Regions from separate parts of the Mycobacterium sp. IDUB_3 genome, predicted to be linked through region 1. Evidence: predicted binding sites of a transcription regulator. Region 1 holds the regulator's gene; each other region holds the start of a gene.
The links. The regulator LexA, encoded in region 1, represses DNA repair genes until DNA is damaged. The targets are predictions, from matches to a motif close to CGAACANNTGTTCG.
Positions count from the first base shown of each region.

Region 1 (4,193 bases):
GGAGCGGGGCCAGCGCCGCAAGGTCGGGATGCAAGTCAGGGGGCATGAGACCGAGCCTAGCCGGGCGACGATGCGGGCCGGGACGGCCCGCTGAGGAGCTGGGCAATTCCGACGTACGCCGGCCGGCGGGTTCCGTCAGCCCGGGGTCGCCACTCCGCGATGATCCCGCAGCGCCTGGATCTCGCGTTCGAAATCGTCCGCGGACTCGAAGGACCGGTACACGGAGGCGAACCGCAAGTAGGCCACCTCGTCGAGGTCGCGCAGCGGCCCCAGGATGGCAAGGCCGACCTCGTGGCTGGGGATCTCGGGCGAGCCCGCGGCGCGCACGGTGTCTTCGACCTGCTGGGCCAACAGGTTCAGCGCATCGTCATCGACCTGGCGCCCCTGGCAGGCCCGGCGGACACCGCTGACGACCTTCTCACGGCTGAATGGTTCGGTGACGCCGCTGCGCTTGACCACCGCCAAGACCGCGGTCTCCACGGTGGTGAAACGTCGCCCGCACTCGGGACAGGATCGGCGGCGCCGGATGGCCTGCCCTTCATCGGTTTCGCGCGAGTCGATCACCCGGGAGTCGGGATGGCGACAGAACGGACAGTGCATGACCGCTCCTTCATCGCGCCGACAAGGTACCGCTGAAGTTTGAGCGTACCCGCGCGCTGACCTGCACGGCTAATGGAGCCGCCGGGGCTACGGACTGACCGCTGGCGTCCGGGGGCCGTCGGTCCAGAGCCGTGCTCGCACAACGATTGTCAGCCGACCGGAGCGATCAGAGTCTGGCCCGCGATCAGGTTGGGCGAGTGCAGATCGTTGAGTTCGCTGATCCGGGCGGCCACCTGGGTGGTCGGCGCGTCGGGCGCCACCCGGCGCGCGAAGTCTTGAAGCGACTCCCCCGCATCGACGCGGACGACGGCGAGGCGGTCGGGAACGGGGGCCGCGGAGTTCGCGGAGTCGCCGTTGAGTACCTGGCCGACGTTCGCGACGAGGCCCAGCCACAGCGTGATCGCCCCGGCGGCCAGCGCCAACCCGATGGTGGACGCCCAGGTGGTGGCGCGCCTGCGGTGCGGGGCGACGGACATTGCCACTCCGGTGCCGTAGTAGCGCGTCGCCACACCCGCCGGCCGTGACGGCAAGGGCCCGCGGGACCTGGCCAGGCCGTCCCGCCCGTAGCGAGCATCCTGGACGGGTCCGTTGATCGGGCGCCGAAGACTGCTGATACGCGGCGCAGGCGTGTGGATGACTGTCATCTTCGTTCCTCCGGTCAACTAGCTCTCGCTCGTGTGTTCGACTCTAATCGCTTGTATGTTCGAAACCCGAACATTTGAGCGAAGCGTGTCGCACGAGCAAACGCTAGATCACACCACCGACAAGTTCGTCGGCCTTTACCACTGTCACACGGCACAAATACCCGATGCTCCGAAGAGTTACACATTTGTGATTCACCCGACTTTCGCCCTTTCGCCGGGCGGTCCGTACGATACGACACGCTACTCGAACACATGTTTGATTCTTGTTCGCGGTGCGGCTACATTCAGTGCCATGGGCGACAGCAACGACATCTCATCGGCCGGCCCCGAGGGTCGGTTGCACTCCGTGGACTCCTCGCTGACCGAACGGCAGCGCACCATTCTGAATGTCATCCGCGCCTCGGTCACCAGCCGCGGCTACCCGCCGAGCATCCGGGAGATCGGCGACGCCGTCGGTCTGACGTCGACGTCATCGGTGGCGCACCAGCTGCGTACCTTGGAGCGCAAGGGATATCTGCGTCGCGACCCCAACCGCCCGCGGGCCGTCGATGTCCGCGGGGCCGATGACAACGTGGTGGCGCCCGCCACCGAGGTGGCCGGCTCGGACGCCCTACCGGAGCCCACATTCGTCCCCGTGCTCGGGCGCATCGCGGCCGGTGGACCCATCCTCGCCGAAGAGGCCGTCGAGGACGTATTTCCCCTGCCGCGTGAATTAGTCGGTGAGGGAACGCTTTTCCTGCTCAAGGTGGTCGGTGACTCGATGGTCGAGGCCGCGATCTGTGACGGTGACTGGGTGGTGGTCCGTCAGCAGAACGTCGCCGACAACGGCGACATCGTCGCGGCGATGCTGGACGGCGAGGCCACCGTCAAGACGTTCAAACGCGCCGGCGGTCAGGTGTGGCTGATGCCGCACAACCCGGCGTTCGACCCCATCCCGGGCAACGACGCGAGCGTGCTGGGCAAGGTCGTCACGGTCATCCGCAAGGTCTGAGGCGCCGGTGCGCCGGGTCAGTCGGCCCGAGTGAAGCCGTTGGCCTGAGCGACTTCTTCGCTCGACAACCAGATTTCGGCGAGCGTATCCCGATACAGGTCGCTGTCCGGTGTGTAATACAGGCCGTAGCGAGCACTCGCCTTGATCGGGTAGCCGTCGGGCGCCTGGTACGGGTCGTCGAGGGGCAGGTGGATCGTGGGTCGCCCATCCGGGCCCGCCAGACCGTTCTCCGAAGCGTCCCCTTCGTCCGCGGCGGCGTGCCGACCGCCTCGTGCCGACGCCCCGGCCGCAACGGCGCCGGCGACCACGGCGGCGGCCACGTCCGCTCCCGCCGGTGTGTCCGCTGCGGGCTCGACGTCCGGCTCCGGCGCTGCGGCCTCGACGTCCGGCTCCGGCGCTGCGGCCTCGACGTCTGGCTCCGGCGCTGCGAGCTCTTCGTATTCGTCGTCGGATTCGACGGTTTCCAGGGCGCCGGTCACGGCGTCGCTGTCCGGCGGGGTGTGGGGCGCGGCGACCTCGGGATACTCGTCCTCCGGGAACACCTCCTCCGCGTAGCCGGCGTCGGGGTCCTCGGCGTCGACGTAGGCGGCGTCGTCCGCCGTCTCGGGCTCGGCGACCTCGGGAACGGAGTCGGTGTAGTCGGCTCCGGCGTCGGAATACTCGGCCTCCGCCAGCATCTCCTCGGAGACCACCGGGATGGAGTCGGTGTCGACGGCGTCGGGGTCTGCGTCCTCGAACCCGTAGTCGGTTTCGGCAGGAACCTGACGTTGCCAGCTGACCCGTCCGGCGTCGGGTTCCGGTTCAGGCTGTTGCGGCGCGCTGAGTGCAAACGACTCGGCGTCGTGGTCGGATTCGTCGTGTCCCCAGCGTTCATCGGCGTCGTAGCCGAAGTCGCCGCCGTGGCCGGGCGCGTAGCCGGCGACATCCTCGTGCCCGGGCCGGCGCCGGCGCCGGACGAACAGCATCCACACCAACAGCACGAGCAGCGCCAGCACCGGAATGGCGACCATCAGCCACCACCAGTGCCAGGTGAACTTCTTCGGGTGCGCCGGCATGGCCGAATTGCTCGGCTGGTTCTGACCGGACACCTGCAGGCCGGACAACAGCGGCGCCAGGTTGGACGGTTCGGTGCTGAACGTGTTCTTGGCCCGGTTCCACGAGATCTTGCCGCCGGTGAACTGCTGCGAAACCACGTCGCCGTTGACGGCCTGGTCGCCGACGGGCGCACCGAGTTTGCCGGCGGGGGCGCGCAGCTTGTCCCACGCGGCCTTCATCGCCCCGCGCACGACGAACGCGCCGTGCTCGGACGTCCAGAAGATGACCGGCTTGTCGGCCGCGGAGAAGGTGGCGATGCGGCTGGAACGCCCTATGCCGCCGTCGGTTTCGTTGGTGGTGGGGAATCCCAGGTCGCTGCCGACCGGCCCGCCCAGCGACTCGTATTTGGCCAGGATGTCGCTCTCGACGGCGTTCGCACCGGTGGCCGGGGTGAAGAAGACCTTGCCGCCGGCGAAGTTCTGGGCGATTCCGTCACCGCCGACGGGATATTGCCCGCCCTGCTTGGCGCCCAAGGGTCCGGTGGGTCCGCCGGCCGCGCGCCACGCCGTGTTGATCGCCGCGGTGGGATCGATCGCGACCTGCAGGCCTTTCAGTTGGTCGGCCAGCGCCGGCGGTTCGGTGGCGAACTGCTTCGTCTGTCGATTCCACGAGACCTGCCCGCCGCTGAACTTCTGCGAGGACACCTCGCCGTTGTAGGTCTCGTCGGCGACCGGCACGCCGAGAACGCCACCCGAGCTGCCCAGCTTGTCCCAGGCGGTGTTCAGGGCGCCGCGCACCACGAACGGGCCGTGCTCGGGCGTCCAGAAGATCACCGGCTTGTCGCCGGCCGAGAAGGTGATCACCCGGCTGTCCGGACCGGAAAGACCGGGCACCTCGTTGATGGCCGGGAAGCCCAGGTCGCT
Region 1 covers NZ_JBVAXZ010000002.1:464,606-468,798, reverse strand. Annotated here, with positions in the region: gene ACZYVJ_RS23100 (peroxynitrite isomerase) at 1-46, opposite strand, end outside; gene nrdR (transcriptional regulator NrdR) at 136-600, opposite strand; gene ACZYVJ_RS23090 (LysM peptidoglycan-binding domain-containing protein) at 750-1,244, opposite strand; gene lexA (transcriptional repressor LexA) at 1,537-2,235, shown strand; gene ACZYVJ_RS23080 (LGFP repeat-containing protein) at 2,253-4,193, opposite strand, start outside.

Region 2 (4,193 bases), 120 kb from region 1:
CGCCGAGAGCACACCACGGTCCAGCCGGTCCAGGCCCAGCTCGTCGACGTCGTAGACCGCCAGTGCGGACTTGGCGACGTCGCGGGTGATCACGCCGTCGGCACGCACCTCGGCGAAGTCGCGGACCCGGCGCAACAGCCGGTTGGCGATCCGCGGCGTGCCGCGCGAGCGCCGGGCGATCTCCTCGGCCGCATCGCTGCCGAGTTCGATGCCCAGGATCCCGGCCGAGCGGGCCAGCACCCGCTCCAGCTCGGGGGGCTCGTAGAAGTCCATGTGCGCGGTGAAACCGAACCGGTCCCGCAGCGGGCCGGTCAGCGCGCCGGACCGGGTGGTCGCGCCGACCAGGGTGAACGGCGCCACCTCCAGCGGAATCGACGTCGCCCCGGGACCCTTGCCGACCACCACGTCGACCCGGAAGTCCTCCATGGCCAGGTACAGCATCTCCTCGGCGGGCCGGGCGATGCGATGGATCTCGTCGATGAACAACACGTCGTGCTCGACCAGGTTGGACAGCATCGCCGCCAGGTCACCGGCGCGTTCCAGCGCGGGCCCCGACGTCACCCGCAGCGACGACCCGAGCTCGGCCGCGATGATCATCGCCAGCGACGTCTTGCCCAGCCCCGGCGGACCGGACAACAGAATGTGATCCGGTGTACCGCCGCGGTTTTTGGCGCCCTCGAGGACCAGCTGCAGCTGCTCGCGCACCCGCGGCTGGCCGATGAACTCGCGCAGCGACCGTGGACGCAGGCTGACGTCGATGTCGCCCTCGCCGGACGCCAGCGCGCCGGAAATCTGCCGATCGGCGTGATCCTCCCCGAAGTCGTGCGAGCTCATCGGGACTTACCCAGCATCGACAGGGCGGCGCGCAGGGCGGCCGTCGTGGTGGCGTCGTGTTCGGTGGCGAGCACCTTGTCGGTGGCCTCCTCGGCCTGCTTGACGGCGAAACCGAGCCCGACCAGGGCCTCCACCACCGGCCCGCGCACCGCGTGGCCGTTGTGCGCCGCACCCGGCAACGCTGCGCCGGCCGCGGCGCCGACGCCGACCTTGTCGCGCAATTCCAAGACCATCCGCTCGGCGCTGCGCTTGCCGATCCCGGGCACCCGGGTCAGCGCGGTGACATCGCTGTCGTGCAGCGCCTGTCGCAGCGCCCCGGCGTCGTGCACGGCCAGGGTCGCCATCGCCAGCCGCGGCCCCACCCCCGACACCGAGAGCAGCGTCAGGAACAGGTCGCGGGTGTCGGTGTCGGTGAAGCCGTACAACGTCATCGAGTCCTCGCGGACGATCATCGCGGTGATCAGCCGCGCCTCGGTCCCGGTCCGCAGCGTGGACAGCGTCGACGGGGTGGCGTTCACCCGGTAGCCGACGCCGGCCGCCTCGATCACCACGTGATCGAGCGCCACTTCGAGGACCTCCCCGCGCACCGCGGCGATCATCGCGCGGCCTTCAGCTTGGCGTCCACCTTGGCCTTGTACTTCTGTCGTTGCTCGGCGGCCATCGCCTCCGCCGCGGCCATCCGGGCGATCATCGGCGCGCGCCAGCAATGGCAGATGGCCAACGCCAGCGCGTCGGCGGCGTCGGCCGGTGACGGCTTCGTCTGCAGCGCAAGGATTCTGGTGACCATCGCGGTGACTTGGGCCTTGTCGGCCGCGCCGTTGCCGGTGACCGCGGCCTTGACCTCGCTGGGGGTGTGGAAGTGCACGTCGATGCCGCGCCTGGCCGCCGCCAGCGCGACGACGCCGCCGGCCTGGGCGGTGCCCATCACCGTCGACACGTTGAGTTGGGAGAACACCCGCTCGATCGCCACGACGTCCGGCCGGTGAGTGGCCAGCCAGTGCTCGACGATGTCGCTGATCTTCAGCAGCCGCTGGGCCAGCGGGGCGTCCGCGGGCGTGCGCACCACGTCGACGTCCAGCGCGACGACCGTGCGCCCGCGTCCGCTCTCGACGACCGACAGACCGCATCGGGTCAGGCCGGGATCGACGCCCATCACCCGCATTCCCGCTCCCACCTAGTAGAACAGCTGTTCGATACCCTAGCGGCCGGCGCCGACGGCTCCGGGTAGGACACGCGGCCGTGCCGCCGATTGTCGCGGCGACGTTACGGCGCCGAACCCGAGGAAAAGCTGTTAGCTTTAGCCCACGTTCGCTCGAGCAATGTGGCAACGGAGGGGTTGGCGTGGGATCTCTGCTGGTCATGATCGCCGTGGCGCTCTTCATCGCATCCATCGTGGTGCTGGTGGTGGCTTTGCGGCGGCCTAAGCAGCCGGCCCAGCGTGGCGGGCGCCAGGATCCCCTCGCCGCCGACGCCATGCCGCAGTTCGGGCCGCGCCAACTCGGGCCCGGCGCCATCGTCAGCTACGGCGGCATCGACTACATCGTGCGCGGTTCGGTCACCTTCCGCGAGGGCCCCTTCGTCTGGTGGGAACACCTGCTGGAGGGTGGCGACCAGCCGGTCTGGTTCAGCGTCGAGGAAGACGACGGGCGACTGGAGCTGGCGATGTGGGTCACCCGCAAGGACGTGCCGCTGCGGCCCGGCGACCCATACGTCGTCGACGGCGTGATGTTCCACGAGTCCGAACGCGGCCGCGCCTCCTACACGACCGAGGGCACCACCGGGCTACCTGCCGGCGGGGAGATGGAGTTCGTCGACTGCACCAACGCCGACGAGTCGGTGCTGCTCTCGTTCGAGCGCTGGGCCCCGGACATGCCCTGGGAGGTATCCACGGGCAAGTCCGTCTCGCCCGGCGAGATCACCCTGTATTCGGCCCCCCCGCCGAGCCCGGCGTAGAGCGCGAGATCTCCTCGGTGCCCCTCCATCAGCTCGCCGTGACCCCGGCCGACGTATCCGGAGAACGGCTGGGGCTCGCGCTCAACGCGCCCGTGCCGGCGCCGCTGGCCAGCTGCCGGCTGGACCACCCCGACGGGGGTGCCGCGCTGCTACTCGGTGTGCTGGGCGCCTCACATGTCGTCGCCGTCGAGCACTCGTTCTCCGAGGAAATCTCTTGCACCGCACGCAGTCTCGGGGCTCCGCTACCGGAGCGCACCGAGGCGCCCGGCTACCGCCTGCTATCCCATACCGATACCCACGACGAGGCGAGCTTTCGCCGCCTCGCGCACGACCTGCGCGGCCGTTGCGCCCGCCGGACGGGCTGGCTCGGCGGTACGTTTCCCGGCGATGACGCAGCGCTGACCGTGCTGGCCGCCGAGCCCGACGGCGCCGGCTGGCGCTGGCAGACCTGGCACCTCTATCCGGGGCGTCCCGCCGGCAACGGCGGAACGGTGGTTCACACGGCCAGCCGGTGGCGCCCGTGAGCCGCAACCGCCTGTTCGTGATCGCCGGTGTGCTGGGCGCGGCCGGCGTGACGTGCCTGATCTTCGGAATCCTGCTGCTGCAGAAGAACATTGCGTCGTACGTCGCCGGCCATTATCACGAGTACGCCCGCGACGTGAACGGGACGCGCTATCAGTGCACCGGATCGCCCGACCAGGTGGCCGACACGCTCGCCGACTATGCCGAACCCAACGCGCGCGCCGACAACGGCAAAACCGAGTACCTGCGCTACAGCAACAACATCGTCGTCGTCGGCCCCGACGGCAACTACCCGTGCAGCATCCGCGTCGAACCGCTGAGCGCCGGATACAGCCACGGCGCCTTCATCTTCCTCGGCCCCGGATTTTCCCCTGGATCCCCGTCGGGCGGCGCCGGAGGCACCCCCGGCGGCCCCGGCGGAACCAAGTGAACGCAAAGGAGAACATCATGTATCTCGCCGTCGAGATCGGCACCGTCGACCTCAATCCCGTGCTGAAAGGCGCAGTCGCGACGATCCTGTACTTCGTCGTCGGCATGGCCGTGCTTCTCGTCGGGTTCTACGCGGTCGACGTACTGACCCCGGGAAAGCTGCGCCAGCTGGTGTTCATCGACCGCCGGCCCAACGCCGTGGTGGTCGCGGGCGCGATGTACATCGCCCTGACCGTCGTCATCATCACCGCCATCGCCAACAGCTACAGCCAGCTGGGCCAGGGACTCGTCGGCGTGGCGGTGTACGGGCTGATGGGCGTGATCCTGTTGGGCGTCGCGCTGCTGGCGATGCACCTGTTGATACCGGGCAGTTTTCACGAGCACATCGACGAGCCCGAGCTGCATCCGGGATCGTTCGCGGTGGCGCTGATACTGCTCGCCGTCGGAGGAGTCAC
Region 2 covers NZ_JBVAXZ010000002.1:581,513-585,705, reverse strand. Annotated here, with positions in the region: gene ruvB (Holliday junction branch migration DNA helicase RuvB) at 1-834, opposite strand, end outside; gene ruvA (Holliday junction branch migration protein RuvA) at 831-1,433, opposite strand; gene ruvC (crossover junction endodeoxyribonuclease RuvC) at 1,430-1,996, opposite strand; gene ACZYVJ_RS23820 (DUF4178 domain-containing protein) at 2,176-2,787, shown strand; gene ACZYVJ_RS23815 (DUF2617 family protein) at 2,805-3,311, shown strand; gene ACZYVJ_RS23810 (DUF4247 domain-containing protein) at 3,308-3,739, shown strand; gene ACZYVJ_RS23805 (DUF350 domain-containing protein) at 3,757-4,193, shown strand, end outside.
Region 2: a site for LexA is predicted at 2,014-2,027, ahead of ruvC (crossover junction endodeoxyribonuclease RuvC). Genes of this name have one in related genera too.

Region 3 (4,193 bases), on a different contig from region 1:
CGGGTCGTCGACGATGTCCGAGAGCGTGCCGTCGAAGTCGAAGAACACGGCCGGTCGCCGGTCGGCGAGCCCATCGGCCAGGGCCTGCAGCGCATCGGGCAGCTGCGACATGCGGAGGTCGCCGGTCCGCACGGTGACGTCGCGCAGGTCGGTGACCACCGCGTCGGCCCCCGCCTTGCGCACCGCGTCGTCAGCACGGGCCGGGTCGACAGCGATCACCAACGCGAACCCGGCGGCGCGTGCGGCTTCGACGCCCGCGACGTCCCCGGCGACCACGACGCAGCGGCCCGGTCGCACCTGCAGGCGGTCGGCCGCCGCGACGGGACCGTCCGCAGATATGACGGCGGTGCCCACCCCGGTCTTGCGAAGTCGGGTGGCCAGGGTGGATCCCAGCGCGCCTTCGTCGTCGAACAGCACCGCGTCATGGCGGCGCGGATCGATGATGACCGGCCCCGACTTGCCCATGACCAACCTTCTCACGGTGGTCGGCCGCCGGGAGAACGGGTCAGCGGCGCGCGTGCCCCGGCGCCGACGGGTGCGTCGGCGGCACGGGGCGCACCACCGGACGCGCGGAACGCTTGCGGTTGAACAGCAGCACGGAATCGTCGCCGAGGGCCACCAGTCGCGCCATGCCCAGCTCGATGCCGGCGGCCAGCTGCTTGACGTCGAACGCGTCGCCGTGTTCGGCGGTGATGCCGAAGACCAGTTCATCGCCGTAGCTCAGCACCGCGACGCCGGTGTGCAGCGCCGCGGCCGTCGGGGGGATCGGCAACAGCCGTTCCAGCGTCTGGCCCATCACCCGCAGCCGCCGGCGCGGCCCGGGCACGGTGGTGGCCAAGGTGACGATGGCGCGCTGCGGAAGGCGGGAGAGCAGCTGTAAGACGTTGCTGCGCAACACCGTCGGCAGGAAGCCGATCGCCGAGTCCACGATGCCGGGCGGCTGGGCGATCAGCTTGGCCTTCCACCTGTTGTGCACCGTCTGCAACCGGCGCACCGGGTCGTCGTGTTCGACGGGCAGGTGCGAGAGCATCGCCGAGCGGACCGGCATCGGCACCAGGGTGCGCAGCGAGTCCGCCCGCGGTTCCTCACCGCGGCCGAGCAGCGCCGCGCGGAACCCCTCGGTGATGGCGGCGAGCGCGACGTCGTTGGCGCTGACGCCGAATTTGCGGCAGACGCTGTCGACGTCGGTGATCGGGACCCGCACCGTGCTGTAGCGCCGCGAGGCGGTGACCGAATCGGTGCGCACGGCCGGCCACATCGCGCCGACCAGGGCGCCGGCGGCCGACGAAGTCCGCCACAGCGCGTCGACCCAGCCCGGCTTGCCCGCGGCCGGTATCGAAACCGGTTTGGCCGCGGCGCCGTTGGCGAAGGTGTCCGCGTCGGCGTCGTCGCAGAGCCTGCTGATCAGGCGTGCCGCCGAGTTGCCGTCGAGCAGGCCGTGATGGGTCTTCATCAGGATCGCCCACCGGTTGCCCTTCAGGCCCTCGATGACCCAGCACTCCCACGGGGGGCGGTCCAGGTCGAGGGGCCGCTCCAAGGCATGGGCGATGGCCCGGGACAGCTCGGCCTCGTCGCCGGGGCGGGGGATGGCCACCCGGCGCACGTGGTGGGCCAGGTCGAAGTCCGGGCAGTCGATCCACTCCTGGTTCAGCGGATGCGCCCGCAGCAGCTGCGTGCATCGCGTGATCGGCTGGAGACGTTCGGCCAGAAGCCTTTTGAGCCGTTCATAGTCGGGTACGGTGCCGTTGACGATGGCGACCGCGCCGATCGCCAGGCTCGCGTGCTGATCCGGATCGTGGGCTTGAAGGAATGCCGTGTCCAGTGTCTGTGCCATGCCGGCCCCCGCCGTAGTCCGCTTCTTGAACTTGTACCAGTATCTGTGGACCTCGCGATCCGCGGTAGTGCCGCAGCGTTAAGACCTTGTTTAGGAGTTGAAGATCGGTTTAACAACGGTTGTACTGAGCCGCGGTTAAATCGAACACCAGTTCGATATACTCGAACCGTGGGCTGGTTCAACGGGCCGCCGAGCTGGGCGGAAATGGAGCGGGTGCTCGACAGCAAGCCGCGCCATGCCGGGGAGTCGGCGGGCCCGGAATCCGACGGCCCCCTGTCGCGCAGGCGCGCGACGTACCAGCCGCCGGACAGCGGCCGGGCGTCGCGCTCGTCCGTCGCTTATGCCGAACTGCATGCGCATTCGGCGTTCAGCTTCCTGGACGGGGCGAGCACGCCTGAGGAGCTGGTCGAGGAGGCGGCCCGGCTGGACCTGCGCGCCCTGGCGCTCACCGACCACGACGGTTTGTACGGGGCGGTGCGGTTCGCCGAGGCGGCGGCCGAGCTCGACATACGCACCGTGTTCGGCGCCGAGCTGTCGCTGGGCCCGGGTGCGCGCACCGAGACGCCGGATCCGCCCGGCCCGCACCTGCTGGTGCTGGCCCGCGGCGCGGAGGGGTACCGGCGGTTGTCGCGGCAACTGGCCGCGGCGCATCTGGCCGGCGGCGAGAAGGGTAAGCCCCGCTACGATGCCGACGCGCTGACCGAGGCCGCCGGCGGGCACTGGCACATCCTGACCGGCTGTCGTAAAGGCCATGTGCGCCAAGCCCTTTCCGAGGGTGGCCCATCGGCGGCCGAGCGGGCGCTGGCCGATCTGGTGGACCGGTTCGGAGCGCACCGGGTCAGCGTCGAGCTGACCCATCACGGTCAGCCGCTCGACGACGAACGCAACGCGGCGCTGGCCGCGCTGGCCCCCCGCTTCGGGGTCGGCGTCGTCGCCACCACCGGCGCGCATTTCGCGGGGCCGTCGCGGCGCCGGCTGGCCATGGCGATGGGTGCCATCCGGGCGCGGCAGTCGCTGGATTCGGCCGCCGGGTGGCTGGCCCCGCTGGGCGGTTCGCACCTGCGCTCGGGTGACGAGATGGCCCGGCTGTTCGCCCAGCGGCCCGACGTGGTGACCGCGGCCGCCGAGCTGGGCGAGCAGTGCGCGTTCGGGCTGGCGCTCATCGCACCGCAGCTGCCGCCGTTCGACGTGCCCGCCGGGCACACCGAGGACAGCTGGCTGCGGCAATTGACCATGGCCGGGGCGCGCGACCGCTACGGGTCGGCCGAGCACGCGCCACGGGCGTATGCCCAGATCGAACACGAGCTGAAAGTCATTGCCCACCTGACGTTTCCGGGCTACTTCCTGGTGGTGCACGACATCGCCCGGTTCTGCCGGGACAACAACATCCTGTGCCAGGGCCGGGGATCGGCCGCCAACTCCGCGGTCTGCTACGCCCTGGGCGTCACCGCCGTCGACCCGGTGGCCAACGAGCTGCTGTTCGAGCGTTTTCTGTCGCCGGCCCGCGACGGGCCGCCCGACATCGACATGGACATCGAGTCCGATCAGCGGGAAAAGGTCATCCAGTACGTCTACGACAAATACGGCCGCGACTACGCCGCCCAGGTCGCCAACGTCATCACCTACCGGGGAAAGATCGCGGTGCGTGACATGGCCCGCGCCCTGGGTTTCTCGCAGGGTCAGCAGGACGCGTGGAGCAAGCAGATCAGCCACTGGAGCGGGCTTGGCCCCAATTCGAGTGACCCGGCGCCCGACGTCGAGGGCATCCCCGAACCGGTGATCGACCTGGCGAACCAGATCCGGAACCTGCCGCGGCACATGGGCATTCATTCCGGCGGCATGGTGATCTGCGACCGCCCGATCGCCGACGTGTGCCCGGTGGAGTGGGCGCGGATGGAGAACCGCAGCGTGCTGCAGTGGGACAAAGACGACTGCGCGGCAATCGGATTGGTGAAGTTCGATCTGCTCGGGCTGGGGATGCTCTCGGCGCTGCACTACGCCATCGACCTGGTGGCCGAGCACAAGAGGATCGAGGTGGACCTGGCCCGCCTCGACCTCTCCGAGCCCGCGGTGTACGAGATGCTTTCGCGTGCCGATTCGGTCGGCGTGTTCCAGGTGGAGTCGCGCGCGCAGATGGCCACCCTGCCGCGGCTGAAGCCGCGGGTGTTCTACGACCTGGTGGTGGAGGTCGCGCTGATCCGTCCCGGCCCCATCCAGGGCGGGTCCGTGCATCCCTACATCCGGCGGCGCAACGGGCTGGACCCGGTGCTCTACGACCACCCGTCGATGCAACCGGCGCTGCGAAAGACATTGGGGGTGCCGCTCTTTCAGGAGCAGCTGATGCAGCTCGCGGTCGACT
Region 3 covers NZ_JBVAXZ010000001.1:4,219,046-4,223,238, forward strand. Annotated here, with positions in the region: gene otsB (trehalose-phosphatase) at 1-465, opposite strand, end outside; gene ACZYVJ_RS19700 (wax ester/triacylglycerol synthase domain-containing protein) at 506-1,834, opposite strand; gene ACZYVJ_RS19705 (error-prone DNA polymerase) at 2,003-4,193, shown strand, end outside.
Region 3: a site for LexA is predicted at 1,976-1,989, ahead of ACZYVJ_RS19705 (error-prone DNA polymerase). Genes of this name have one in related genera too.